DNA from 3 places in the Rummeliibacillus sp. G93 genome. Region 2 is predicted to be linked to each of the others. Evidence: riboswitches for the same ligand, from Rfam matches in the RefSeq annotation. Region 2 holds a riboswitch; each other region holds the start of a gene.

Region 1 (10,171 bases), 970 kb from region 2:
GGCATCCTTTTTCAAATCGAGATACGATTAAACTAGAGGAAGCAAAAAATGAATCCTTTATTCAAATGCATACTGGCTATGGATTCCGTAATTTAACGGACCAGTTTTGCTACGAAGCAGGGTTCACTCCTCATATCGCCTTTGAAGGTGATGATCCTACGGTGATTGGTGACTTGGTGAAACAAGGATTAGGTATTGCCTTTATTCCAGAAATGACTTTGCTTCATCAATTTGGTCAATTCCCACATAGCCTTCGCATTACAGAGCCTCATTGTCTACGGACAATCGGGCTAGCTTGGTCTAAAAGCAACTATCTGTCAGAGACTGCACAGCAATTTAGAGAATTTGTGAAAGACTATTTTAACGTTTTGTCTACTAGGCTTAAAAAGGATTGAAATCTTAGCACTATGCTAAATAAAAAAACCCCCTACAGTTAGGGGGCTTAAAAAATCTATTTAAGTGTTGAATTTGGTATTTATTAACCTTCGTAATTGGCAAAGGCACTCACTACGTATAGTCGAGATTTGATTTTAGCTTTTTAATTGGCTTCTTTCAATCCAGACCCATTTGATACTTCTTCCACTCTCTTACTTTTCCATATCAACGTAAAGGCTAAGCCTATTAGCATAAATATACCGGCGATAATATATGGGAAGTTAATGTTGATGTCGAATAAGAAACCACCTAGAGCGGGGCCAAATATATTTCCTAGACTTGTATACGTCGAGTTCATACCAGCGACAAACCCTTGTTGATTGCCCGCTGCTTTAGATAAAGATGTAGTTAGTGCTGGACGCAGTAAATCAAAGGCTAGGAATATGATACAAGTGACAATTAGGACGGTTATAAATCCAGAAATCATAGTAGAAACGAAGGCTAAAATAGCACCTACGATTAAACAAAGCTGGATCAGCCCTTTTTCTCCGAGTTTCTCAACCAATTTTCCAAATAGCACGATTTGAACGATGACAGCGACAATTGAGCTAAGCGTAATAATCGTTGCAATATCCTTAGCTGTAAAACCGAATTTATGATCTGAGAACAAGCTAAAAATGGTTTCATAGGCTGATAAGCCAAACGCCAAAACGAAGACAATAATAAATGCAACTAAGTAAATCGGCTTGACTGATTCCTTTAAATCTTTAAAGAATGTAGTCTCTTTACCCTTTGATAAATTGATTTTGCGCTCTTCTTTTGATATGGGTTCCTTTAATATGAAGGTTGAAGAAACGGCTGCGAGGAGTGCGATCGCTGCAGCAAAGAAGAATGGCATACGAATGCCCATATCAGCAATAAACCCACCAATACCCGGTCCAATAATAAATCCAGTACTAATCGCAGCTGACACATAGCCCATTGCTTTTGGTCTTTCCTCAAGACTTGTAATATCCGCTATATAGGCTGTAACAGCAGGCATAATAAATGCCGCACTAATGCCGCCCAATGCTCTTGATATATATAAAATGAAGATGTTCGTTCCTAATCCAAAAATAAGCTCTGATAAACTGAAAATAAATAAACCTGAAACAATCATGATTTTTCTTCCCAGATTATCAACCCACCTACCTGCAAAAGGCGAAACAATCAATTGCGATACCGCAAACACGGCTACGAGGGTTCCCATAGAACCACCTGACAAATGCATGTAATTCATGAATGATGGCATGACTGGAATAATCAATCCAACTCCAAGAAATGCGATAAAAATATTACTTAACAATATAACAATAACCATTTTTTGATCTTTCATTGATTTCACCATAAAATTCCCTCTTCTATCTCCTTTTTCATTCAATTCCTAAAATGTTTGTTGCTTTTAAATAGCCATGCCATTTCCCTAGTTACTTACTTATTATTCTCCTTACTTATATCCTAAGGTGTATAGTAACCATATAGTCAAACATATATTTCATTCATTAGGTAATTTATTTCATCAAAAAAGGCAGTGCAGATTTTTCTGCATTGCCTTTTATTATCTAGCTATCTTTTTATCCCTTTTTATTCAGCATCGGGATGTGTACATTTTTTTCTTTCGCCGTTTGGATGGCGATATCCTAACCCGCATCTGCGTGGCGAACAACGCCCAGGCCAGGATCTGAGCTCAATTCCCCATTCGAACCATTTCATTTACTTTTAAAGCGAAGCGATGACGATCGCCATATTCTAGCCAGCAAATACGAGCTGGCACCCCCACCGAATCCCCAAGGAACTTATGATTGACCCGATTAAACCTTTTTAGATAAGCGAAATTTTCTTTTACAAATAAGCTCCCACAAGCTGCACAAACACAACAAAAAACCAAAAATTGTAATATATACAACGGGAGAAATTATTTTAATAAAGGTAAAACCAATCATCATGAACCCGACGATTAAATAATGGTGAACAGCATGTAAATGATATGTTTCTTGTTCAGAATGCCATGCACGAAAGTAACCCTGTAATACACCAAGAAAAACTTGCAACAGCGCTACCGCGTAAGGAAGGCTTTCAGACCACTGATTGATACTGCCAACTAGAAGGTACACAACGCCCATTCCTCCATACACCAAAATGATATAAGACTGGTCCTTATTCTTTTTCGACTGAAAGATTTGGTACCCCCAAGCAGCCGCAAACGAAAATGCAGCAAAGAACCAGGCAAATAAAGTGAATGTCAACGATACTTCCTTCAGCCAAACAATATAATAAGGAAAAATAATGGCCTGTCCTACTGTTGCCACAAGCGGGATTACGCCTGCATTTTTATGATTCATGTTCTACTCCTTCACTTTACGTAGTGTTCATAAAACAAATTCTGAAAGACGTGATTTGGATCCCTCTTCTGCTTTTCGTCAGCAAAATTTTGCCACTTAGGATAAGACTTCCTAAATTGTTTCTTTGTTTGATACCGGTAATAAGGCAGGTAATAGGTCCCTCCATATTTGAGCGTTAAGTTTGTCCACTTCTGGATGAGCGATGTGGCGTTTTCTATTTCTTTTTCCTTTAATCCATGCTGTATTAGTACTACAAGACCAAACATATCTTCTTTGGCGTAATTCAACGACGTTAAGTTGTCATTCGCCGCATATCGAACCGTAATGTTATGAACTTTGAAATCCTCTTTTTTGTCGTTCATTGGAATAACCTGCTTTAACTCATTTATATAGTCTTCGTAGGCTTGAACTGGTACAAAGAATTCTTGAAGCACTTCCACCCGACCAGGCTTCGTATATTCCATGAATGTAGATTCCGAGCGCATGGCGTTATTCCGCGTAATCTCTTTTCCATCAAGTGAACTGATATATATTTTTTGTGATTTCCAAAATAAATCCTCTAAAGTACCGCCTCTTCGTCCCAAATCAAGGGCGAGTTTGGATAGACGGACACCTTGTTCTTTTTTGAGTAAAGTTTTCTGCGCCTGTTTACCAGTGTAGTTATAATCGATGACATACATTTCGTCTAAAAAGGAGCTTGGCGCCACACTCACTCGGGCATAATGCATTGCTGTATTATTTTGATTCATTAATCGATTGAAATAGGATTCATACTCGCTAGTCTTCAACTTTTGTGTATGGATGGTGTATAGATCATCTTCCGTCAATTCTAATGTTACATCTAAAATTACACCGAATAATCCATATCCGCCAAATACGTACTTCATCCATTCACCTGGATCATCCCGAGTAATTTTCTTTATTTCACCTTTTGGGGTTAATAACGTCATTTCTTTGACTGTTTCTGCTAAAGGACCGAAGCGGATATCCCGCCCATGTGCATTTACTGAAAGGGAACCGCCAATTGTAAAAATGGACTGAGACTGTGTCACTTTCAAGGCTAAACCATATGGGAGTATTGCCTCTTGGACATTTTCCCAAGTAGCTCCTGCTTCTACTCGAATCTTTTTTTCCTGCTTGTTAATTTCTAGTATCCTGTTGAAAGTCCGCATGTCGAGAACAACACCATCTTTATAATATGTATGACCCCCTTGCGAATGCTGCAACCCAGCAATTGAGATCTTCTGGCCGTTCTTATTTGCCTCTTTTACAATCCTTTGCAAATCATTTCGGTTTTCCGCAGTCACGACCTTTTCAACACGTTCAGGAAGAAGGCCCGTGTAGTCTGTTACTAAACCGCTTTGGGAAATCCCATACTTTCTTTTCTCAATAGGGATGTTCCATAAGATCGCGCCCACGAACAGAACAACTATACTCCCTAGAAACCACGGTTTTTTGAGTAGCTCGGTTATCTTTCGCATAGCAACTCCTCCCTGTCATACTGTGAGCTGGAATAATAATACGTTCATTATACAATGTCAGCTATGGAAAAAACCCGGTTATTTTCATAACATGCGCAAGATATTCAAACAATAGTTTATAAATCCATTGAAAATATACTAAAACATCATATAATCAAAATCAGTTTAAGAAACCTGCACTTTTATATTGATTTAACTTCTTCTAAAAATGTTTACTTCAGACAATCCCACAGAAAAAGCGTTGTCCTCGCAAAGCTACTAAATTAGTGCCGTTTAAATCTTGTACTGCAATTGTTTTGCTTTGAAAAAGCAAAAAAAAAACGGCCTCAGCCGTTTTTTATTGTCCAATTGATTTGGCCATACGCAAGCCAAGATTAACTCGCTACCTAAACAGTCACTTCCAATTTTTTAAGCTCTCCACCTAAATACTTAGCAATTTCAAGCATTCCATAAATATCTCCGTTGGCTTCCGCTTCACTGTTGTAATTGGTATTCGTGTTAATATCATATGTGTAAATTTGGCCCTCTTTATCTTGGATAAACTCTATACCCACGATTTTAATATCATTGGCTGCTAGCAGACGTTCATATTTCTCAAAAATAGGATGTTCAAACCCTTCTCTAATCTGGAATTTTGCAGGTTTGGCGCTTTCTTCTCCAACAGGGCAGAAAAGATCATCAATTGCACATGCATCGGCAGGACATAATTCAAAGCCTTCAGAAGTGTCCACCCGAACAGCATAAAAATACTTTCCACCAATAAATTCACTACGTGTAATAAAAGCCTCAGGAGACTCGATATATTCCTGCAGCAATGTAATTCCATCGACTGGTTCCTCAAAGCTATCACTATCAATATAGTTTTGCAGAGCATCTACAGACGTAAAAAGCTGTACCCCAAGCCCTTTTCCAGCTCGGTTATGCTTTGTTATAAATTTCTTTGTGCCAAATTCCTCCGCTGCTTTAAGAATTTCTTCTCTTCCTACTGCAGCAATTGTTTTCGGTGTTTTGATGCCGTACTTCTCTAGTTCTAAGTACTGTAAGACCTTACTTACCTCTAGCTGAAGGGCACGGCTTCCATTGATCACTACTCTGCCATGGTGCTCCAACCAAGAGAGAACAGCACTTGTTAACTCTGGAGCAAAGCGGTTGCCTCGTGTATGAGATGAAGCACTCATGCGATTGTAAAAAATCCCTTCAGGTGGAACAGACGTAAGATCAACTGTCCCTCTTACAAGATTCCAATCTTCATAAGGAAGTTCTAACTCTTCTAATCTTTTAAATAGATGTTCTGTCCATTCACTATTCTCATGAATTACGTATATTTTAGACATGATATTCCTGCCCCCTGCTTTTGTTTTCTATGATTGTGGATTTTAATTCTTCCACTTTCGGCATAACCTGTTTCGAAAAGCGTCCTAGTTCCTCTAGCTGTGGAGAACATTGTAATAATAGTAAATCAACTCCAGCTTCCTCAAAGGCTATAATTTGATTTGCAATGTGCTCAGGTGTGCCAACTAAATTCGGTCGGATTCCGCGATTAGATACTGAATAATCCTGTAACTGAATTTGATGTTCAAGCTCTGACTTAGATGTAAAGTCTTTAAAGCCTGCATATCCACTTAGATTGCTCACCGTTGTAATTCGTTTTAACTCTTCCTGCGCTTCTTCCTCCGTATCACGGCAAATCACATAGGCTGCCATTCCAATGGTTTTAAAGGGCTCACGACCAGCTTCTTCTCTACGCGTCTTCATATCAGAAATCTTAGCCTTCGCTTCCTCCACTGTATGACCATGAATGACATAAGCATCACACAATGATGAAATGATTTGTTTGCCTTTTTCACTTTCACCGCCAGCATATAAAATCGGATGAGGACGTTGCACTGGTTTAGGCGAAAGCTTTGCCTGATCTATTTGATAAAACTTCCCCTGATATGAAAATGTATCTTCCGTCCATAAGCCTTTCAAAATTTCAATAAACTCTGCCGTTCTATCATAGCGCTGGTCATGTTCAGTAAAATCGCCGCCATATTGCTTCGCCTCCTCAGCCCACCAACCCGAAACTACATTTAATGTGAAACGCCCCTTGCTAATATGGTCAATAGTTGCCGCCATTTTCGCAGTTACAGCAGGATTATGAAATACGGGGCGAACTGCTGCCATGATCTCAATTTTTTCTGTTACTGCTGCCAAAGCTGTCGCCGTAGACCATGCCTCTAACGAATCTTTGTCAGTGCCTTTAATATCATTTAAGTATAGTTCCGCGATTAATGTTGTATCATATCCCCACTTTTCTGCTGATTGAATGATTGTTTTCGCATACTCATACGTGGGTGGCATATTTTCTTCCTCTACATTTCTCAACCAACCACCAAAAATAGGCAACCAAAATCCGTACTTCATTTCTCCACTCCTTTTCCCCAGCTATTTATAACAAATAAAAAAGTCTCCTCCCGAGATAGGGAAAGAGACTTTTAACAAAACAAGTTTGTCTTCTCCTATCTTCCAAGCTATATGCCTGATGGAATTAGCACAGTATTCTACTACATTAGCAGAACCTGTTGCTGAGGTTTCAAAGGGCCATGTCCCTCCACCTCTCTGGATAGATTGAATTATTTGATTTTTGAAATTTCAAATTAAAATGAATATTACCCATAATATGAACCATTGTCAATAGATTATGCCATTAATCCTAACTAAGTTAATAAGAAAAGGAGGTTTATGATTATTTCTAAGCATTTGAACGATGTTAATCCCTATAGTTAGTGGGTAGTATTAGGATATACTACCATGGGCTACTGAAAAATTGTCAGTACAGCATCCTGTATTTTTATCAGAACCACATGCTATTAGAAAAGAGGAATAACATTGAAACTTTCAGGAAATACAATCCTTATCACAGGCGGAAGTTCTGGAATTGGCTTAGCTTTTGCAGAAAGATTTTTAAAAGCAGGAAACAAAGTGATCGTTACAGGACGGAGAGAAAATGTTCTTCAGCAGGCAAAAGAAAAATTTCCAGAGCTGATCATTCATCAAAGCGATGTAAGCAGTGAATTTGAGCGCATTTCCCTATTCGAATGGGTAACAGAAAACTATCCCGAAGTGAATGTGTTAGTGAACAACGCAGGAATGCAACAACGTTTTAACATATTAAAAGCAGATGCAAAGAACGATTGGGCTTATTTCAATCAAGAAATTACGACCAACATTGAAGCGCCATTCCATATAACGATGCTTTTTGCACCCTATTTCGCTAAAAAAGAAGAAGCCACTTTTATTAACATTACATCTGGGTTAGCTTTTACCCCGATGGTTATCGCGCCAATCTATTCAGCTACAAAAGCAGCATTCCACTCCTTTACGATGAGCTTACGTCACCAACTTGCCGAAACAGGTGTAGAAGTGATTGAAGTTGCCCCTCCAGCAGTCAACACAGACCTAGGCGGTGCCGGACTGCATACAAATGGAGAGCCATTAGACGAATTTGCAGATGGCATTTTCAAAGGCTTACAAGAAGGCGAACAAGAAATCGGGTACGGCTCTTCCGTTGAACGACTCCGCATGCCACGAGATAAGTCAGATGAGCACGTAGCCAATATGTATAATGCCATGAAACATACTATTGAATAACATGCTTGAATTAAAAAAGAAAAACTCGCCGCAATCGGCGAGTTTTTTTCTGTAATAGTGGTAAACCAATTCAAAGTATTTTAAGAATCACGGACATGAGTACAGATCAAAAACCGTTTACTTCATAGAATACTAATGTGTGAGATACACAATAACAAAAGAGCGGTAAACAGCACGGCAAACAAGATGCTCTAGCGAAAACAAAAATAGTTGCTACTGTAGAAGCATTATCTAATCGCATTCAATATGTAGTGAATGATTTTGTAAGAATTAAAGCAGTATCTAATAAAATACGTGGTCGTGATAACGCTCTTGCACAAAACATTTAAGAAAATGTGTAAACAATGTCAACCCATTCATTCAAATACCATCTCATCCCATTCAGATTATCATCTTATCTAAAATAAATTCACATCTCACACATTAAATTGAGGAGTGTACAATAAATTGTTGTACATTCTTCTTTATATTGTAAACAAAAATATTTTTTATTTTATGTCCCCTTTTCCCTACTTTCATCTATTTACTATATAAAAGCTGAAAGAAGGAGAAAACATGGCACGTTTTGAATATTTAGCACCTTATACATCTTTTACAACTATACAAGAAATGGACGAGCAAGTGGAACAACACATCCGCAAGCATTACTACAATTTGACCCCATCCGATAAGGCCGTTCTTTATAAAATGGCTTCGCATGCATTGGATTATCCAGGTGCCTGCCACTTAAAGGCACAAACAATTGCAGGTGCTTTAGGCATTTCTGTCCGAACTGTTTTCCGCACGCTCAAACGTTTAGAAGAGTTTCAGATTATCAAACGCATCCAAACAAAAAAGATGAATGGCATCAAAGGCGCCAACATCTTTTCTATTTTACCTTGTGATGACACATTGGCCGTGGCACATCAAGAAGAAGCTGAAACTCCTTGTGAGAGTAAGGTTGAAGCAGCGCAACTGGAACAGGAACCATCTTTATCTTCTAATCCTAAACATCAATACGGTAAACATACATACCCGATGTTAAATACATCTTTGCGTAATAGAATTTTTCATTATCTTTTATCAACCACTGGCAACACCTCAGAAACAAAGAAATTTGTGGATGTCGTGTACAAGCAACTAAAACCCTTGCTGGAATGGGAAATCTACCAAGTCCGCAAACAACAGCTCGAAGATATCAGCTTTACAGCCTTCAAAGAAACTATTCAGCAAACTAAAAGGCAGTTCATCACCAATCCCTTTGGCTATATGTATAAAAAGCTAGATAGAATACTAGATCGGTTTACGGTAGAAGTGATGGAGTTTTATGAGGAGGAGAGTCGGAATGGGAGTGAGATTAGATTGGAATTTCTATAGAAATCAAAAGAGATTGTTATCACTTATCTGGATAACAATCTTAAGATAATTTTTTATATTATATTACTTATTCAATTCTTTACCCAAAGCATGAATTGCATACATTACTTCCTTAATATTTTCCTCGCTATTCATGTGGTTACGTGCATGAAGTAGAACAAGTCTGACAGATTCTACTGAACGTCCAAATTGATACATCCATTCATACCTTGGAACCATCCAGGTATGAAAATGGTGAGTTGTGTCTTCATTGTAAAAGTAATAAACATATTCTATACCTAACACTTCCCTTTGGGCTTTTCTTATCTTTGTTAGTAAGTTTATGTAATCCAATTTTTCTGCTTCATTTAATTCATCAAAGCATTTAATATGGCGTTTAGAAGCTAATATGATTAGTCCTTTTATTGGATATGCAACATCTTGATGGGCATGAAAATGGGCAGTTTCAATAACAACACCACCATCTGGCTCAATAAGTCCACTAGTTAATGCACAGCTTAAACATTCAACTTTTACAGTCTTTCCGTTTGATAAAGTTATTTCTCTCATACAATTCCCCCTTGTTATTTTTAGTTCTGTTAACCTGTTCTGCTTTTGGTTTTCTATATTAGCTGTTTGACATAAAAATAGCAATGCACATACTCGTTAATTGGGAGGAGTTCACCTTTAGATTGCTTTTACATAGTAATAAATTTAGATTGACAACACCAAACGACACTTTTATTATTATATAGACCGTTCGTTATAATTTGATGGAGGTATGATCTATGTCTAGTAAAGAAACATCCCGTGAGAAAATCTTAGAAGCAGCTACCTTGCTTTTTCATTTGAAAGGTTATCATGCTACAGGGTTAAGTGAAATACTTAAAGAGAGTGGAGCGCCTAAAGGTTCGTTATATTATCATTTCCCTAATGGTAAGGAGCAATTAGCGATTGAAGCGATTA
Region 2 (10,171 bases):
AATGAGAAAACTAACAACAATCTTATTTCACAAAGCAAAGCAATAGTAACAGAGATGTCGGCATCTATTGATTACTTTTTACAAGGATATGAAAAAGGTGTTGTTCAATTTTCAGCAAATCAAGAGCTTGAGGGAACTGCGAAACAAATCAACCTAAAACTTTCAGAATTTTTAGATAATTATGACGGAGCTACCTCTGTTTATTTCGCAAAACCTGATAAGCAACTTGAAATCCAGCCTTCTGTAGAATTAGGAGATGATTTTGATCCTACAACTAGAGAATGGTATACAAATGCTGTGAATGACCCCAAAAATGTTTTTTGGACAAAGCCTTATTTAGATGAAGCCACCAAAACATATACCATTACTGCAGCTAAAGCAATAGAGAAGAACGGTAAGTTAATTGGTGTTGTAGGTGCAGATATCCTACTCTCAGATTTATCGAAAGAATTGTCAAAAAGAAAACTTGGTTTTGACGGTTATCCAGTATTAATTGCAGAGGATGGGACAGCTATTGTTCACCCTTCAAAAGAAGGCAAAAGCTTAAGCCGATACAGCTATGTGAAAAAAATGATGGTAAACAAAGAAAAGGTTGGTGTGGTGGAAGCATCAAATCAAGGCAAAAAAATGATTACGGTGTATAACACATTACCTAACTTGAATTGGAAGGTAGCTGCTGTTTATGAAAAGAAAAAAGTAGAACAGGCAGCACACGATATAAGAAACTTCTTTCTTATTTTTTCTATTATATTATTAGCCCTTTTATTTATTGTCTTAATTCTTATTATTTCTTCTATTACTAGACCTATTGCTGTTTTAAGAAAGTTAATGGACAAGGCATCTGGCGGAGATTTAAATGTTGCCGCAACCTATAATGGTTCTAATGAAGTAGGACAGCTATCGAATGATTTTAACTCCATGATAAACAGCATGAAATCCATTGTTCAAGTGGTAAATGGAACATCGCAAGAAGTAGGCCACCACTCTCAGCAACTTAACAAGCTTGTCGAAGAAACAACAGCTTCGAGCGAAGAAGTGACGGCTGCAATCGGAGAGATTGCTAAAGGAGTGAGTAACTCAGCTGAAAAGTCAGATCTTGCGTTTGAACATGCTAATGCTTTAAGTAATCAAATTAACCAAATAAAGAATAAGACAATATCAATGCAAGACATTGCTGAACAAGCACAAGGAGTTAACAAAGAAGGTCAATCTCAAATGGAACAATTTCAGGCTGCCTTTTCTAGCTGGGAAAGTAATCTAATTAGTATGGCGGAAAAAATTGCATCTTTGGAAAAACAAATACTCTCTATTGATACAGTAATGGAAACCATACGAAATATTTCTAATCAAACGAATTTGTTGGCTTTAAATGCAAGCATCGAAGCAGCTCGAGCTGGTGATCAAGGGAAAGGGTTTGCAGTTGTAGCAGAAGAAGTAAGAAAATTAGCTGAGCAAACAGCTAAAGCCACAGAAGAAGTAAGAGAAACAGTACAGGCTCTGCAAAGAGAATCCAAAATAGTCACTGAACAAATGCATTCTACGAAAGACAAATTTCAAGATCAGTTGGTTGTGGTAGATTCTACTAGTGAATTGTTTAACAATATCTCTTCTTTAGTTTTACAGTTAGAAGAGGCCATTGATAATATTTCAAATGACACATTTAAGATCACAAGCTATAAAGATGAAGTAATAGACATGATTCAAGAGATGACAGCCACTTCTGAAGAATCAGCTGCAGCTTGTGAGGAAGTAAGTGCCTCTTCTTCCGAACAATTGGCAGCAATTGAAGCAGTTTTAAATTCGGCAGAGAAGCTTTCACACTTGAATAACAAACTTTCTGAATCAATCCAAAAGTTTAATTTATAGTTTTTAATTATTTGAATTTTTATAATAATCATGTTACGATCAATATAATTTTATATTTCTTATCAAGAGAAGCTGAGGGGAAGGCCCTATGACGCTTCAGCAACCTCTGTGTATGCAGAAAGGTGCTACATCCTGCAAGATTAAATCTTGGAAGATAAGAGTGCACGCATATCAATGCCCCTTTTCTTCTTGTAAGGAAAAGGGGTTTTTGTTTTATAAAGAAAAGGGGGTTATTTGATGCCAATTAATATTCCGAAAGATTTGCCGGCAACGGAATTATTAAAAAAAGAAAAGATTTTTGTCATGGATGAAAGTAGATCAAATCAACAGGATATCCGACCACTTAACATTGCTATTTTAAACCTAATGCCCGAGAAAGAAAAAACCGAACTGCAGCTTCTTCGACTTTTAGGCAATACACCATTACAGGTTACTGTTACATTTTTACATACCGCTACGCATATCTCTAAAAATGTTAGCAAATCTCATTTAGATACATTCTATAAAACATTTAATGAAGTAAAAGAGTTTCGTTTTGACGGATTAATTATTACAGGTGCTCCAGTTGAGACGTTGGCCTTTGAAGAGGTGGATTACTGGGAAGAGATGAAAGAAATTCTTGAGTGGTCCAAAACTAATGTCACGACAACACTTCATATATGCTGGGGAGCGCAAGCAGCGCTTTATTATCATTATGGAATTGATAAATACTCATTAGATCAAAAATGTTTTGGTGTTTTTCAGCATACTGTTCAGGAGTCAACAGCAAAACTAATACGAGGGTTTAATGATGTGTTTGTAGCACCACATTCACGCCATACTTCTGTTTCGGTACACGCAGTGGAGGAACATCCTAATTTATCTGTACTCTCTAAATCAGAAAAAGCAGGTTTGTTTATTGCTATATCAAACGACGAAAAAATGATTATGGTAACAGGTCATTTAGAATATGATGCTGAAACTTTAAGTGAAGAATTCAAACGCGATTTGGCTAGGGGTAATGACATAGCTATACCGAGTAATTACTATCCAGACGATAACCCTAATAATCAGCCGTTAAATACCTGGCGTTCGCATACACATCTTTTGTTCTCAAACTGGCTTAACTACTATGTTTATCAAGAAACACCTTATGAATGGGCATAGGTTAACTCTCATTCTCTATTGCTTATCTTTCTATTTGTTATAATAGACGAAAGAAGATACAAGAAAAGAGGATTATATGTGTTTGTGACTATTGGTATTTTAGCGCATGTGGATGCTGGAAAAACCACCTTATCCGAAAATTTATTATATCAATTTAATAGCATAAAAGAACGAGGTCGGGTGGACCACCAAAATGCTTTTCTAGACCATCATGCCATTGAAAGAGAACGGGGCATTACGATTTTTGCAGAACAAGGAAGGCTTGAAATGGGAGAAGATACATATACCATTATCGATACGCCAGGGCACGTCGATTTTTCTCCAGAAATGGAGAGAGCAATCGCTGTAATGGATTATGCCATACTTGTTGTTAGCGCTTTAGATGGTGTACAGGGACATACAGAAACAGTTTGGTCTTTACTTAGAAAACATGAAGTCCCCACCTTTATTTTTATTAATAAAATGGATGCAGATACAGCAAATGGTGAGGCAGTTTTACATGAGTTGCGGCAAAACTTGTCAAAGAACTTTGTTCCAATAACAAACGAATTTACAAATGGTAGAGTATCAGATCAACTGATTGAATGGGTAGCAGAGAGAGATGAAGAAATACTTGAAAAATATTTCAACCAATCTCTGCTTGAAGGGGATGTAAAGAAAGCTTTTCAAAAGATGATGATAGAAGGAAAGGCTTTTCCCTGTGCTTTTGGCTCTGCCTTAAAAGATGAAGGAATTACCGAATTCTTTGAGCAAATTATGCTTTTAGCGAGAACCAGCTATGATGAGGCACTGCCATTTTCAGCGAATGTGTTTAAAATCCGCCATGATGATAAAAAGCAAAGAATTACATTTATGAAAGCACAAGCAGGAAAGTTATCGGTTCGAGATGTACTTGAACTAGGTGGAACCCCTGAAAAAGTAACCGAAATTAGGCTTTACAATGGGAATGATTATAAGGTAGTTAAAGAAGTGCAAGCAGGAGAAATATTTGCAGTGACTGGCATTTCAAATGCAAATATTGGAGATGTCGTTGGAACAAAGAGCATTGCGCAAATGCCTTTTGAACTCATACCAACATTGCAATCTACTGTTGTGAATGATGGGACTGATCATATTAAGGACGTATTAGCATGCTTTAGATTATTAGAAGCAGAAGATCCTTCTTTAGAAGTCAGATGGATAGAGAGATTTCAAGAAATCCGTGTTCATGTCATGGGAGCTATTCAACTTGAAGTACTGAAAGAAGTAGCAAAACAGCGTTTTTCTCTCGATATCCATTTTGAAAGCCCCCAAGTTTTATACATGGAAACAATCAGTAATACTGTAACTGGGTACGGTCATTTTGAGCCGTTAAAACATTATGCAGAAGTACATCTTCTGATGGAGGCAGCCGAGAGAGGTGCAGGCATATTATTTGAAAATAGATGCCATGATGATGATTTATCTACCGGGCATCAGCGTTTAATCGAACACCATATTTTTGAGAGGCCGCATAATGGACTTTTAACAGGCTTCCCTCTAACAGATGTCAAATTTACATTACTGACGGGGCGTGCACATGAAAAACATACAGAGGGTGGGGATTTTCGTGAGGCCACTTTTCGTGCAATACGGCAAGGACTCGAAAAAGCGAGTATTCAATTATTAGAACCATACTATTTCTTTAAAATGAAGACAGACCAAGTTCATATCGGACGAATGATGACAGATGTTCAGCAGGCAAGCGGTACTTTTGAAGCGCCGATTATGAATGGTAATCAAGCTATTTTGGAAGGAAGGGTACCTGTCTCTACGTTTATGGATTATAGTACTGTATTTGCTGCATATACAAATGGCAAAGGTGCAATAACATTGAATTTTTACGGGTTTGATCAATGTCATAATCCTGAAGACACCATTGAAAGAATTAATTATCGAAAAGACGCTGATCCGGAATATTCATCATACAGCATATTTTGCGCGAGAGGCAAGGGGTATGCTGTTCCTTGGGAAGAAGCAGAGCAAAACATGCATTGCTTGAAAAAATGATCGATGAAATCGTCAAGCGTAGATTAAAGTAAAACACAAAGTTATAATTGAAAAGGAAACCTTAGCTAAGGTTTCCTTGTTTTTTCTCAAAATAGAAATACATAATACTTTTTATAATAGTATATGATAATATACAAATTATAATATTCAGTATATTTTAAAAACGTTTGTTGGAATTGTTTTTTGGAGGTGAAATATGACAACTACCTATGCAGAGTGGGGAGAAGCTAGAGTTAAATTAACTTGGAAAAAAAGACTGCTTACTTCCCTTAATTAATGAAATTACAAGTGTACATGGTTTTTGCTTTTACGATGATAATTTTTTGTTGGTTGATTTAAAACATAGAGGATGGGATATTCCTGGTGGACATATTGAAGCTGGTGAAACACCAGAGGAATGCTTTAAGCGGGAGGCGAGGGAAGAAGCTTATATTGATGGGGAGTGTACTTTGTTAGGATACATTATTGTTGACCATAGTGAAAATCCTGCATGGACAGATGACAGCCCATATCCCCAAATAGGATTTCAGGTATTTTACAAAATGGAAATAACAAGTCTACTTCCGTTTGAAGGAAAGTATGAATCTACACAACGAATATTTATAAATCCTGAGGAGGTTTCAGCGTATCATAGCGAATGGAATATTCTTTTTCAAGAAATATTAGATTATGCAACATCTATACAATAGAAGAATTTCTATAGGAAGCTAATAAGTAATAATTCATTCATAAAAAAGACTGCAGACAAACACAAACTAGTGTCTATCTACAGTTTAGATATCATGAAAATTTGTATGGGCGTAGTGGGAGTCGAACCCACAACCCCCTGATTAAGAGTCAGGTGCGCTGCCAATTGCGCCATACGCCCGTTTGCCTTAATGACATATATAGTGTAACGCCGAATCCCTATAAAGTCAAGAGGCAAACTTGGTTATATTGATACTGTACTAGTGATGCTCAATCTTATCTTTTTTAAATACCTCAACATCTACAAGGCGGGCACCAGCTTTATGCAATATCCCCTCAATTTCCTTGACTGTTTGATCTGTTGCTCCTTTGGCTAGTGTCACGATAACTCTCCTTAAGTACCAATCATCATCATCAATAGAGAACACGCAATGGACAGGCCATTTTTTGCGGATCACTGATAAGGTTTTTGCAAGGATACCTTCTTGATCTGGCAAAGCGATCGTTAACGCACAGCTTCCTGTCTTATACCCCCATGCTTCTTCTAATAGTTCAAAGACACGAGAATGTGTAAGAATACCAGCAAAATTATCGTTTTCATCTAGTACCGTTAAATATGGCAATCGCTTGATTGTAAAAAACACTTCATAAAATGAGCTTTCCATTCCGATAGTACCATCAGGATCTGCCGCTAAATCCCCGATAGGAATATCTTCATCATTACCATGTTCTAACTTATACTCTAAAATTGCGACCTTAAAGGCATTCCCAACAAACTTTTCTTCTTTATCATCTAAAATTGGAATGCAACGATAACCCGAGGAGTAAAGCTTTTTTAACACTGATGAAATTGAATCACTTTCCTTGCAAAAAATAACATCATGCTTATTTACATATTTTTGTTTGACAATCATTGTATGACCTCCAAATTCTGTTTAAACATTTTTATTTGCAAAAGAAGCATCACGGCTAATAAGCCGAGAGAGTATTTAACCCCTCTCAAAAGCATACTCGCTATCATATGCATGAGCTTTTTTAACTATTCCCTTATAATTGATTTTACAATCCTCATTATGATAATTAAATAGTTTTCTGTACAAAAATTCAGAATTGTGTAATATTATAGTAGAGTAAAATTGGATAAAGGAGGCTATTAAGTAAAATGTCGTATAAACATAATAGTGTAAAGGAACGCCTAAATTCTATGGAATTGCCTGTTATTGCTGCCCCTATGTTTTTAGTGTCTGGAATTGAGTTAGTTGTAGAAGGATGCAAATCGGGTATAGCGACCACTTTTCCTTTATTAAATGCAAGAACGAATGAAGAGCTAGAGAAGTGGATGAAAGAAATCACTTTACAGTTAGAGGATGCAACAAAGAAAGGAAGTACTGTTGCACCATGGGGAGTCAATTTGATTGTACATCATACAAATACACGTTATCACGAGGATGTGGAATTGGTAAAAAAATATCAGCCTCCTCTGGTTATAACATCTTTGGGAAAACCAACTGATATTGCAACCACCGTACATGAATATGGAGGACTTGTTTTTTCGGATGTCATCAGCATAGAACATGCGAAAAAGGCAATGGAAGCAGGGGTTGATGGACTTATATTAGTATGTGCTGGAGCAGGTGGTCACGGAGGTACCTTACATCCTATGGCCTTCGTGCATGAAGTGAAAAAATTCTTTAACGGGATTATTATTTTAGCGGGATCTATATCATGTGGGGAAGATATACTTGCTGCTCAAGTAATAGGTGCCGATTTTGCCTATATGGGGACAAGACTAATTGCTACTGCCGAATCGATGGCAAGCGGAAAATATAAAGAAATGACTGTTGAAGCAAGCGCCAGCGATATTATTTATACGGATAAAATTAGTGGGGTGAATGCAAACTTTATTGTACAGAGTATTGTCAATGCTGGGTTAGAGCCAACTGATTTACAAAAGCCTCAACAATTAGAAATTGTACACAAAGCTGATGAGGCAAAAGCCTGGAAGGATATTTGGAGCGCTGGTCAGGGAGTTGGCAGCATAAAAGAAATTTTGCCAGTTTCAGAGCTTGTTGCTCAATTATTAGATGAATATCAAACAAGTATAGAAAAAATAGTCAAAAAGCAACTGGTAAAGATAAACGAAGCTTAATAGTGAGGGAAGCTTTTATGTCAAAAAGACATAAAAAGCTTCTTTTTTTATTCTTTTTAAGAATTATTAGTTTACATAATTAAAGTTGTTTTAAAAAAACGAATTTACTATGTATTGAATATTTTTTATTATTTTTATAAACCTCGCTAGTCTATATAATAAAAACAAAACAAAGCACTAAAGAGCAAAATCCAACAAAACCGTATATAACCTAAAAAAATGATAAGAATAGACGTGGAAAAGTAAATGAAATTTTCACTAAACTTCCTATTTACATATAACATAAGAGTAAAAGGACACAGCTACTTCAATTTCAAAGGAGAGTCGATAAAATTGAAGGCATACCACTATGCACTTCTTATATTGCCTATTATGATTATTATTTGTTTGCTTATTTTAATTTTTTATCCCAAGCTTTTCACATCAATTCAACAGCGGGAAGAAAAATTATACACTTATTTAGGGAAGGATGCGCCCCCTCCAACGGAACTAAACCCAATTGTAGAAGAAAAGAAAAATACATTAATTAATCAGGCAGCAAAAAAGAAAATCGATATAGTTATCACAGAAGGAATTCGATCATTTGCAAAGCAAGATCAAATCTATCAACAAGGACGCTCTAGACCTGGGCGTATTGTTACTTATACGAAAGCTGGGGAGTCGTACCATAATTATGGACTTGCATTTGATTTTGCGTTGGTTGATCATTCTGGCAATATTATATGGAATACGCAATATGACGGTAACCAAAACAGCAAAGCAGATTGGTACGAGGTGGCTGATCTTGGCAAAAAATTAGGGTTGGAATGGGGCGGTGATTGGCCGAGCTTTAAAGATGATCCACATTTTCAGATGACATTTGGTTTAAGTATTGAACAGCTAAAAGAAGGGTACCGGGTAAAATCAGTAGAAAAATGAAAAAAACAAGCAACCTTTCTGGGGAAGAGGGCAATGAACATTTATAGCATATTTTTTATACATTCAACATATTGAATAGGAACAGTGCATAGGAATAATGTGTAGGCATTGGACAACCTCTGCTTAATATAATAAAAAAGGAGTCAGCATATGAAATTTATACTACTATTTCTAACCAGTATTGCTGCTTTTGTTTTCACTTTCATCGTTCCTACACTTGAAGCGAAATTTATATGTTTAATTGGTTCATTGTTATTATTTAGATTAGGAATTTATATGATAAATCAATCTGAAAAAAAAAGAACTGCCGAATTAGAACAGGAAGTAGATGATTTATTACAACATCTTCCTTTCACACATAAAACAATATCAGATGATTATCTTCAAGCATTATTTATAGATGAGGCTTCCCAAACCCTTTTCACTGCCATAAGAAAGGATACGGGGGAATCTTTTGATGTGAAAGAATATCTATTTCCTGAAGTGTATGAAGCGGCGATTGAAGAAGATGGGAACCAGCTTGCTTTTATAGCAAGAGGAGGAATACTTGGGGGTTCTTTATTGAAGAACGTAGACCATATCGAAGTTTTCGATACCCAGAAAGAAGACGATGATTTAAATGATGAAGATTTTAGTGAAGAAGAGCAAGATGACATAGAAGAGGGCATTTCGAAAGTAAGCCTAAAATTAGTATTGGACAACCTAGCACATCCTATTTTTGAATTTATCTTTTTTGAAAGTGAGGAACCTGTTGACCCTGATTCAGATGAATATAAAGATGCTTTTAAAGCATGTAATCAATGGTATCAAATGATAAGTATTCTAATAAAACGCCAAGATCATCAAAAGCAAGTACTTGTTACGAGATATGAAGAAGCCCAAAAGGTTATTTAATAATTTCAATAACCTTAATAATCCTATTTGAATAAATAATTTAATCAAAGATAAACTAAATTTTTTCGAAATAAAATTAAAAAAATGGTTTAAAAAAATGTACAGAAGGTATACTATTAATGATTTCACTTATAAATCCTTTTCTGGTAGGAGGGGTTAACCAATGGGTGAACCAAGTCCAGGTGAGTAGTAAAGCTCGACCGCAGATTAAAATGTACCATGCCAAAGAAAGGAAACGGAGTGAAGACCCGTGGAGTAGTCTTGGGCAACATAGCGATTCTTTAACCATTTAATCGTCATTTCGATGATGAGGAGGAAGAATTCCATGAGTATGCCGCCAAAAAAGCGCTAACAAACAAGAATTCAATGTCTCTAGACCAGATTAAATAGTAATGATCAAGTTGAAACGGAGTGAAGACTCGTGGTGTAGACTTGTCAGTTATTTTTAATCATCGTAAACCATATGATCTGGAGAGTGAAGTC
Region 3 (10,171 bases), 630 kb from region 2:
CTGAAATTGAAAAAGAAGCAAAAGAAACTATTTTGGCATCAGTCGAAGGTGATGAATCACGCATGCTATTATCTGCATTGCGCAAATTAACTCGCTATACACCTTACAACCTGATTTCTAAAAAACGCCATGCATCTGTTAAATTAATCTCAGCTGAAAAATATACAGTCTAATCATAAGTAAATAAACCTTTGGAATCCGGTCATACTAATCATGTGGCCGGATTCCTTGCGTATAAATAAGTGTCGCTCTACAATAGTAGGAGTATTTGTAGAGGAAAGAAGGAATGTTTATGCCAATCAATTTAATACAATATCCTAATTGTACAACCTGCAAAAAAGCGAAAGCTTGGCTGCTGAATCACAATATTCCATTTACGGAGCGTCACATTGTTGAAAGTACGCCTTCTGCGGAAGAAATTAAATCGTTTTGGAAGCTTAGTGGCTTGCCGCTGAAAAAGTTCTTTAACACCTCTGGGAAGAAATATCGTGAACTTGAGCTGAAAGATCGACTAAAGGATATGAGCGAGGAAGACCAGCTTGCATTGCTTGCGTCAGACGGTATGCTTCTAAAGAGACCTATCGTTACAGATGGTCAAAAAATCACCTTAGGTTTTAAAGAAGAAGATTTTGAAAATACATGGAAGTAGCTTATAGAATTGCTTGTTTTTAGATAAGGATTATGTCAAAATTAATATGAATATAAATACATATTTGGAGGGGTAGAAATGAGTAATATTCCAGCAAGTTTGCGTTATTCAGAAGAGCATGAATGGGTGAAAACAGAAGACGGTAAAGTACGCATCGGCATTACAGAGTTCGCACAATCTGAACTTGGCGATATCGTATTCGTAGAACTTCCAGAAGTAGGCGACGAAATCGTAGCAGACGAACCATTTGGTAGTGTTGAATCTGTTAAAACAGTTTCAGAATTATACGCGCCAATCTCAGGTAAAGTAGTTGAAATCAATGGAGAGTTAGAAGACAGCCCTGAATTCGTTAACGAATCACCATATGAAAAAGCATGGATGGTTGTTGTAGAACCTTCAGATTCATCTCAAATCGATGCGCTATTATCTGCTGAACAATACGGCGAATTAATCGAAGAATAATCTTATTCAAGCGCCTCACTATTCTGTGTTGGCGCTTTTTATATCAACTGAGAGTATCGTCTGACTATCCAATGAGGAGGTGCGGGCATTGCCTGATAAAGTGCTTATAGTAGAGGGAAGGCAGGATAAGCTTCAAATAGCACCTCTATTGACAGAAAGCATTCCAATTATATGCACCAATGGAACGATTAGCGCAAGCAAGCTAGAAGAGTTGCTAACCCCTTACGAACAATATGATTTATACACATTATTCGATGAAGATTACTCAGGCGACCGCTTGCGGGCACTGATGAAAAAAGAGTATCCAGAGGCATATCATTTGCGTACACTCTCCTTATATAGACAGGTAGAAACGACTCCAAGAAAATATTTGGCAAGGGTCTTATTAGCAGCAGATTTCGAAATTGACCCTGCTTATTTTATAGAATAGGGATGATCCAATCGATGCAAGAATGGTCAATTGAAGAATGGGAAAACACGAAAAAAAGCGGCCAATTGTGCGCTTTTTATCTCTATACGCCCATGTGTGGTACATGCATGGTTGCCTCTAAAATGATGGAGGTCATCCAACAAACATTCCCACAAATCCCAATGGGTAAAATCAATTTGAATTATGCTGAAGAACTGGCATATGAATATCAGGTGGAAAGTGTTCCTTGCCTGTTAATCGCTGAAGATGGCGAAGTGCATGACAAAATATACGCTTTTCAGTCTGTGTCATATTTGTTTGAAAAGTTTCAAAAAAAGGATTGACGAACAAAATTCAGCATGGTAAAGTAACTAGCATAACCTAATTAAATATTGCGTTGCTCTTATTAAGAGAGGTGGAGGGAAGTGCCCTATGAAGCCCGGCAACCGTCACAGTTTGTGATATGGTGCCAATTCACACAAAGTGTAAACTTTGGAAGATGAGAGAACGGTTTTCGTATAAATACAATACGTAAGGCCTTTCTGTTTATCTTTAACAGAAAGGCCTTATTTTTTTTGATGAAAGGGGTTTGGCTATGATTCTCTTAAAGAATGTACTAAAAAAATATAAAACAGCAAGTGGATCCCTTACAGCTGTCCAAGATGCCAATTTGACGATCAGAAAAGGTGAAATATTTGGAATTATCGGTTACAGCGGTGCTGGTAAGAGTACAATGATTCGTTTATTAAACGGGTTGGAAAAACCGACTTCAGGCACCGTACAAGTGAGCGGGTACGATATATCCACCATTAAGGGAAAAGAACTGAGACAGGCAAGACAGAAGATCAGCATGATATTCCAGCATTTCAACCTGCTATGGTCGCGGACTGTGGAAGAAAATATCGCCTTCCCTCTTGAAATAGCGGGCGTTGGAAAAGAGGCACGCCAAAAGCGAGTAAGCGAATTAGTTGAAATGGTTGGCTTAAAGGGAAGAGAGAAAGCCTATCCAGCCCAATTGTCAGGTGGGCAAAAACAGCGCGTAGGAATTGCAAGGGCATTAGCCAATAATCCAGAAGTGTTGCTTTGTGACGAAGCAACCTCAGCGCTCGATCCGGAAACAACAGATGCTATCCTAGATTTGCTTTTAGACATTAATGAAAAGCTGGGCATTACAGTTGTGCTTATCACACACGAAATGCATGTTATACGCAAAATCTGTCATCGAGTGGCCGTGATGGAGGCTGGGCAAATCGTTGAGCAAGGCAATGTTCTAGAGGTGTTCCAATCGCCAAAAGCAGAAATTACAAAAAAATTCGTTTCTCAGGTAACAGAATCAGCAGAACATAAAGAATCGATTTCGCAAATGTTGGATGATCCAAACAGCCAATTAATTCAGCTGACATTTGTCGGCAAGAAAGCTGAGCAGCCAGTGATTTCGCATTTGATTCGCACATTCGATGTGGATGTAAATATTGTGCACGGAAATATTTCCGCTACCAAAAGCGGTCCATACGGCACACTGATCGTTCGCATTGCAGGCAATGAAGAAAATATAAATAAAGCCATTCAATACTTAGATGGGGAAGACGTTAAATCGGAGGTGATCCAACATGCTAACTAAGTTATTTCCAAATGTGGATTGGCTAGCAATGTGGGAAGCAACACAGGAAACTATTTATATGACAGTAGTCTCAACTGTGTTCACCTTTGTCATAGGGCTTCTATTAGGGATTATCCTATTTTTGAGCAGTCCGAATCAATTATGGGCAAATAAGCTAGTCAATTGGCTGACAGGATCAGTCGTGAATATTTTCCGCTCTATTCCATTTATTATTCTGGTGATCCTCCTTATCCCGTTTACTAAAATGCTATTGGGAACGCTTCGGGGAGCGAATGCAGCATTGCCGGCATTAATTATCGGCGCTGCTCCATTCTATGCAAGACTGGTATTGATTTCTTTCCGGGAGATTGATAAAGGGGTCATTGAGGCAGTCCGATCTATGGGCGCTAAAACAAGTACATTAATCTGGAAGGTCTTAATCCCAGAATCATGGCCAGCTTTGATATCTGGTATTACAGTGACAGCTGTAGCATTAGTCGGTTATACAGCAATGGCGGGCATCATTGGAGCAGGTGGCCTTGGCGACTTAGCCTTTTTAGATGGCTTCCAACGTAGCCGTACAGACGTCGTATTCGTTGCCACGGTGTTTATATTAATCATCGTGTTTGTTATCCAAATAGTGGGTGACTTTATTACAGCAAGACTTGATAAACGATAATTTGGTTGAACCGTTCAGACGTTCACATAAAACGAAAGGGAGTTATGAAAAATGAAGAAACTTGTAGCAGGAATTCTTACCGCATCATTGGCACTTAGCCTAGCAGCATGCGGAAACAAAGACAAAGCAGGATCAGACAAAGAATTGGTAGTGGGTGCATCTAATACGCCTCATGCCATCATTTTGGAAAAAGCGAAGCCAATTCTTAAAAAAGAAGGCATTGATTTGAAGATTGAAAAATATCAAGATTATGTGTTGCCAAACAAAGATTTAGATAATGGTGATCTTGATGCTAACTACTTCCAACACATTCCGTATCTTGAAGAGCAAATGAAAGATAATAACTATGATTTTGCGATTGCCGGCAAGATTCACATCGAACCAATCGGCGTCTATTCACAAAAATATAAATCACTTGATAAGTTGCCAGATGGAGCGACTATTCTAATTTCCAACTCTGTGACTGACCAAGGTCGTACACTTCAATTGCTTCAAGCAAACAAGTTGATTACGCTTAAAAAAGGTGTAGATCCTACTAAAGCAGTCATTAAAGATATTGATGAAAATCCGAAACACTTAAAAATCGATGGCGGCACTGCACCTGAAATGCTAGTGCAAATGTACAAAAACGGAGAAGGCGATGCAGTTGTCATCAACTCTAATTTCGCTATTGATGCTGGTTTAGTCCCAACAAAAGACGCTATTGCTATTGAAAGCTCTGATTCACCATATGTAAACGTAGTAGCAGTGAAGAAGAAAAATAAAGACAACAAAGCAGTGAAAAAACTAGTAGATGCCCTGCATTCAAAAGAAATCCAAGACTTCATTACGAAAGAATGGAAAGGGTCAGTTGTACCGGTTTCTAAATAAAACAAAAAGGTGTAAGCATTTAATGCTTACACCTTTTTTATAATTTAAATTGCGACAGCCGTGAGAATAGTTGGCATACAAAGTCTAAAAAGATTTTTTCAGAAGGGGCCAGGTCACGATTGCGTGGATAGATAACCCCAACATTTCGTGTGAATGGCGGATTGGTGAGCGTCAACTTAGCTGTACGACGAGGTGTAGCATCGTAAAATGCACTTTCCGGTAGTAGGCTTACGCCGATTCCTGCGGCAACCAAGCCCTTTAAAGCATCTAAATCTTCACCCATCGTTGTGATATGTGGTGTAAAACCGACGGATTTGCAAGCTTCTACAGCAACCTGATGTAGTATGTAATCTCTCGGAAACACAACAAAAGGATCTTTATGAAGGTCGGCCAATTGGATTTCCTTTTTATTTGCCAGGCGATGGTTTTCAGGGACCAAAGCGGCGATGTTTTCAGTAAAAAGTATTTTTGTATCAATCAATTCTTCGTTTGCTGGAACAGGCCCTAAGAAAGCTAAGTTTAATTCGCGATCCTTTACAGCCTGGATCAGATAGCGATAAGACCCTTGGCGTAATTGAAAGGAAACCGTCGGATGTTCTTTCTTGAAGGCTGATATGATGGTGGGCAGCAAAAAACTAGCCAGGCTTGTAGGGAAGCCGATTTTAATCGTTCCTTCTTCAGGGTTCAAGTATTCTTCAATCTGTTTTTGTGCAAAGTCGATGGCTTTCAATGATTCCAGTGTGTGTTCATAAAATACTTTGCCTATAGGCGTAAGCTTCACATTTCGACCAATGCGTTCAAATAGTTTAACACCTAGTTCATCCTCTAAATTGGCGATTTGCCTGCTGACTGCTGATTGTGCCACTTGCAGTCTTTCAGCAGCAATCGAAATATGCTCTCTTTCTGCTACAGCGACAAAATATCGTAATTGGCGTAATTCCAAACCGACACTCACTCCTTTCTATCTAATTTTTCGATTAATTCTAATTGAATTATATATGTTTTGGATGTTTTTTAAAATGGAAAGCCAGTTTCCCATAAAAAAAGAACACATTGCCTTAATAGTGAATCATGAATCTGGGTAGAATAGGGCGAGGTGATTCTATGAAAGCGAAAGATCTTATTTTGATTGTTTTAAAAGAAATGCGTGTCAGAATGGGAGAGGATATGTGGATGAAACTAGAATAGTAAAGGGGTTAACACAGTTTTCATAGTGAAATCAATTCTCAATTAGAATCCTTCTATTGAAAATCATTTGATTTTCATTTAAGCTGATAGATAGTGAGCCCAAAATGTTTTGAAATAATGTATACCAACTATCTTTGATTAGGATGAGAAACATTTTCAAATGATTTGCAAAGGGCTTTTTTTTGAGATAAAATTAGAATGATATTAAATTAGAAATGACAGCAAACATTTCATTGAAAATAAATGGGGGTAATACAATGTCAACTTTAGTCATTAAAGATCTTCACGTCGAAATTGAAGGCAAAGAGATTTTAAAGGGTGTTAATTTATCACTCAATACAAACGAAGTACATGCAATCATGGGTCCAAACGGTACAGGTAAATCTACATTAGCTTCTGCTATTATGGGCCATCCAAAATATGAAGTAACATCTGGTTCTATTACTTTAGATGGCGAAGATGTACTAGCTATGGAAGTAGACGAACGCGCAAAAGCAGGTCTATTCCTAGCAATGCAATATCCTTCAGAAATCAGCGGTGTTACTAACGCAGACTTTATGCGTTCTGCAATCAACGCAAAACGCGGCGAAGGCAACGAAATTTCACTTATGAAATTCATCCGCGAATTAGATGAAAAAATGGACTACCTAGAAATGCCTGAAGAAATGGGCCAACGTTACTTAAATGAAGGATTCTCTGGCGGTGAGAAAAAACGTAATGAAATTCTTCAATTAATGATGTTAAAACCTAAATTCGGTATCTTAGATGAAATCGACTCTGGTTTAGATATCGATGCATTAAAAGTTGTATCTAAAGGAATCAATGCAATGCGCGGCGAAGGTTTCGGTTGCTTAATGATTACCCACTATCAACGCCTATTAAACTACATCACACCTGATCATGTACACGTAATGATGCAAGGTCGCGTAGTTAAATCTGGTGGCGAAGAGTTAGCTCAAAGACTAGAAGCTGAAGGCTATGACTGGGTTAAACAAGAATTAGGAATCGAAGACGAAGAAGAAACTACAGGACAAGAAGCATAAGAGGGAGGATGAGCCAACATGACGGTTGAAACAAAATTAACAGTAACCGCCGAAGATGTACGCTCTTTCTCTGAAGCCCAAAGCGAACCTAGCTGGTTGACTGAGCTTCGTGAACGTGCACTAGCGGATGTAGAGAACTTGCCAATGGCAAAACCAGATAAAACAAATATCGAAAAATGGAACTTCACTGAATTTCCATCACTTTTAGTGGAGAGCGCTCCATTTGCTTCTTTGGAAGATTTGCCAGCAGAAGTAAAGGCAATCGTAGACATTGAAGGTCAACAAAACATTTATATTCAACGCAATAACACGCCAGCTTTCTTACAATTATCAGAAGATCTAGCAGCTCAAGGCGTTATTCTTACAGATATCCATACAGCAGCACGCGAACATAGCGAGCTTGTACAAAAGTACTTCATGACTGAAGGCGTAGAAGTGAATCAGCACAAACTGACATCTTTGCACGCAGCTTTAGTTAATGGCGGTGTGTTTGTCTATGTACCAAAGAATGTGGTAGTAGAAGAACCAATCCAAGCCATTTTCCTTCATGACAATGAAGATGCTTCATTATTCAACCATGTATTGGTTGTAGCAGAAGCAAACAGCTCTGTCACTTATGTGGAAAACTATCTTTCTACTATGGAAGAAGCAAAAGGACAAGCTAACATTATCTCAGAGGTAATCGTAAACGATAATGCAAAAGTTACGTATGGCGCTGTAGATGTGCTTGCAAAAGGTTTGACAACTTACGTGAACCGCCGAGGCATTTTACATCGTGATGCGACAATTGATTGGGCACTTGGCTTGATGAATGACAGCGATACGATTTCTGAAAACATCACATACCTAAAAGGTGATGGTTCACATGCAGATGCTAAATCAGTGGTTGTAGGTCGCGGCGAACAAAGCCAAAACTTTACTACAGAAGTAAGACATTGGGGTAAAGCATCTAACGGTTATATTTTGACTCATGCTGTAATGAAAGATGCGGCTCGTGCTATTTTCAACGGTATCGGCAAAATCGAGCATGGTGCAACAAAAGCGGATGCAGAACAAGAATCACGCGTTCTTATGTTAAGCAAAGATGCTCGAGGCGACGCTAATCCAATCCTATTGATTGAGGAAGATGATGTAACTGCTGGACACGCAGCTTCAGTTGGCCGCGTTGACCCAGTTCAGTTGTACTACCTAATGAGCCGAGGCATTTCAAAAACAGAAGCAGAACGTTTAGTAATTCATGGATTCTTAGCCCCTGTCGTTAACAAATTGCCAATCGAAGGCGTTAAAAAACAATTGACGGAGGTCATTGAAAGGAAAGTTCGCTAATGATTAATGAAGATATTCGAAGCTATTTTCCAGTATTAAACCAAGAAGTAAATGGTCATCCTCTAGTCTATTTAGATAGTGCTGCTACAACTCAAAAGCCAATTCAAGTGCTTGAGGCTGTGAAGCGCTACTATGAATACGAAAACTCAAACGTCCACCGTGGCGTTCATACATTGGGCAATCGTGCAACAGACTCCTATGAAGGAGCGCGTGAGAAAGTCCGCAAATTTATCAATGCTAAGTCAACGGAAGAAATCATCTTTACGCGTGGTACTACTGAAAGCTTAAATATGATTGCAGCAAGTTATGGCCGCGAAAATGTAGGTGAGGGCGATGAAATTGTCATCACCTACATGGAGCACCACTCCAACTTGATTCCTTGGCAACAGCTTGCTAAAGAAAAAAATGCAACACTTAAATACGTCGAGTTGAATCCTGATGGTACTATTTCAATGGATACAGTCAAAGAAGCAATTACAGATCGTACTAAAATCGTTGCGATGTCTTCAGCATCTAATGTACTGGGCACAATCAACCCGATCAAAGAAATCACAGCTGTTGCTCATTCACATGGCGCAGTTATGGTGGTAGATGGGGCACAAGGTGTACCTCATTTTAAAACAGATGTACAAGACTTAGATTGTGATTTTCTAGCATTCTCCGGCCATAAAATGTGCGGCCCAACTGGTATTGGTGTATTATATGGTAAAAAAGAGCACCTAGAAAACATGACGCCAATATCCTTCGGGGGCGAAATGATCAGCACAGTTGATTTGTATGAATCTACATGGGCAGACCTTCCTTGGAAATTTGAAGGCGGCACACCAAACATCGCCGGTGCGATTGGACTTGGTGCTGCGATTGATTTCCTTGAAGAAATCGGCATGGACAGAATCGTGGAACATGAACGTAGATTAACTCAATATGCATTTGAACAAATGGCAAAGATTGAGGGCATTTCAATTTATGGTCCAACAGATCCTGCAAAACGTTCAGGGCTGATAACATTCAACCTAGAAGGCGTACACCCACATGATTTAGCGACAGCGCTAGATATGGAAGGCATTGCAGTACGTGCTGGCCATCACTGTGCACAACCATTGATGAGATGGCTCTCCTGTGCAGCAACAGCCCGTGCAAGCTTCTATATTTATAATAATGAAGAGGATATTGACCGACTTGTTGAAGGGTTGCGTAATGCAAAGGAGTATTTTGCTGATGTCAATGAATAAACTTGATCAACTTTATCGTTCTGTCATTATGGATCACTATAAAAAGCCACGCAACAAAGGCGTGATCGATGACTCAAACATTTCTATCGATATGAATAACCCTACATGTGGTGACCGTATCCATTTGTCACTACAAGTTGAAGATAACATCGTAAAAGATGCGAAATTTGACGGAGAAGGCTGTTCAATTTCAATGTCTTCCGCTTCCATGATGACACAAACTATCATCGGGAAAACAACGGAAGAAGCAGTAGAACTAGCACATGTCTTCTCTGAAATGATGCTTGGCCATGAGCATGACGAATCATTGGACCTTGGCGATGTAGAAGCACTATCCGGTGTCTCTCAATTCCCAGCTCGAATCAAATGCGCAACACTTTCTTGGAAAGCGATGGAAAAGGGTATTAAAGAATTAGAATCATAATTCCATTTGGGAAGCGGAAGATGACGACTCCAACGGAAAATGCTTGAACTGAAAGCCCCGCAGGAACGTAGTGATGAGGAGATTGAAGTCAAGCCCGTGGAAAGCGTCGTCTGAAGCGGAACATTTACACTACATCTAAAAGTAACTTGCAGTGCAAGTTAGGGATAATAAGAGGAGGAGAAATAATGGCTAAACAAATGCCTGAAATTGGCGATTACGAGTACGGCTTCCATGACAAAGACGTATCCATTTTCCGTACAGAACGTGGGCTAACTCCTGAAATCGTAAA

The links. A riboswitch is a leader RNA that binds a small molecule or an ion and turns the genes downstream of it on or off. The one in region 2 is predicted to bind S-adenosylmethionine.
Region 1: another riboswitch for S-adenosylmethionine. It lies ahead of M2M59_RS13490 (LLM class flavin-dependent oxidoreductase); the one in region 2 lies ahead of metA (homoserine O-acetyltransferase MetA).
Region 3: another riboswitch for S-adenosylmethionine. It lies ahead of M2M59_RS11745 (methionine ABC transporter ATP-binding protein); the one in region 2 lies ahead of metA (homoserine O-acetyltransferase MetA).

Annotation. Positions count from the first base shown of each region.
Region 1 covers NZ_CP097314.1:2,675,530-2,685,700, forward strand. Annotated here, with positions in the region: gene M2M59_RS13455 (LysR family transcriptional regulator) at 1-395, shown strand, start outside; gene M2M59_RS13460 (MFS transporter) at 539-1,762, opposite strand; partial or broken gene M2M59_RS13465 (hypothetical protein) at 1,989-2,105, opposite strand; gene M2M59_RS13470 (hypothetical protein) at 2,102-2,194, opposite strand; gene M2M59_RS13475 (hypothetical protein) at 2,226-2,756, opposite strand; gene M2M59_RS13480 (FAD-binding oxidoreductase) at 2,768-4,237, opposite strand; gene M2M59_RS13485 (ATP-grasp domain-containing protein) at 4,624-5,571, opposite strand; gene M2M59_RS13490 (LLM class flavin-dependent oxidoreductase) at 5,564-6,643, opposite strand; SAM riboswitch class I at 6,736-6,849, opposite strand; gene M2M59_RS13495 (SDR family oxidoreductase) at 7,109-7,870, shown strand; gene M2M59_RS13500 (helix-turn-helix domain-containing protein) at 8,426-9,226, shown strand; gene M2M59_RS13505 (HIT family protein) at 9,290-9,775, opposite strand; gene M2M59_RS13510 (TetR/AcrR family transcriptional regulator) at 9,994-10,171, shown strand, end outside.
Region 2 covers NZ_CP097314.1:1,702,493-1,712,663, reverse strand. Annotated here, with positions in the region: gene M2M59_RS08485 (methyl-accepting chemotaxis protein) at 1-1,866, shown strand, start outside; SAM riboswitch class I at 1,923-2,027, shown strand; gene metA (homoserine O-acetyltransferase MetA) at 2,104-3,012, shown strand; gene M2M59_RS08475 (GTP-binding protein) at 3,091-5,040, shown strand; partial or broken gene M2M59_RS08470 (NUDIX hydrolase) at 5,237-5,729, shown strand; tRNA gene M2M59_RS08465 (tRNA-Lys) at 5,836-5,908, opposite strand; gene cbpA (cyclic di-AMP binding protein CbpA) at 5,988-6,641, opposite strand; gene M2M59_RS08455 (NAD(P)H-dependent flavin oxidoreductase) at 6,890-7,876, shown strand; gene M2M59_RS08450 (M15 family metallopeptidase) at 8,210-8,794, shown strand; gene M2M59_RS08445 (hypothetical protein) at 8,945-9,688, shown strand.
Region 3 covers NZ_CP097314.1:2,329,755-2,339,925, reverse strand. Annotated here, with positions in the region: gene M2M59_RS11770 (acyl-CoA dehydrogenase FadE) at 1-173, shown strand, start outside; gene M2M59_RS11765 (arsenate reductase family protein) at 293-649, shown strand; gene gcvH (glycine cleavage system protein GcvH) at 728-1,111, shown strand; gene M2M59_RS11755 (toprim domain-containing protein) at 1,200-1,541, shown strand; gene M2M59_RS11750 (thioredoxin family protein) at 1,556-1,864, shown strand; SAM riboswitch class I at 1,921-2,026, shown strand; gene M2M59_RS11745 (methionine ABC transporter ATP-binding protein) at 2,116-3,141, shown strand; gene M2M59_RS11740 (methionine ABC transporter permease) at 3,131-3,799, shown strand; gene M2M59_RS11735 (MetQ/NlpA family ABC transporter substrate-binding protein) at 3,851-4,669, shown strand; gene M2M59_RS11730 (glutamate biosynthesis transcriptional regulator GltC) at 4,707-5,612, opposite strand; gene sufC (Fe-S cluster assembly ATPase SufC) at 6,115-6,900, shown strand; gene sufD (Fe-S cluster assembly protein SufD) at 6,919-8,226, shown strand; gene M2M59_RS11715 (aminotransferase class V-fold PLP-dependent enzyme) at 8,226-9,458, shown strand; gene sufU (Fe-S cluster assembly sulfur transfer protein SufU) at 9,445-9,882, shown strand; gene sufB (Fe-S cluster assembly protein SufB) at 10,068-10,171, shown strand, end outside.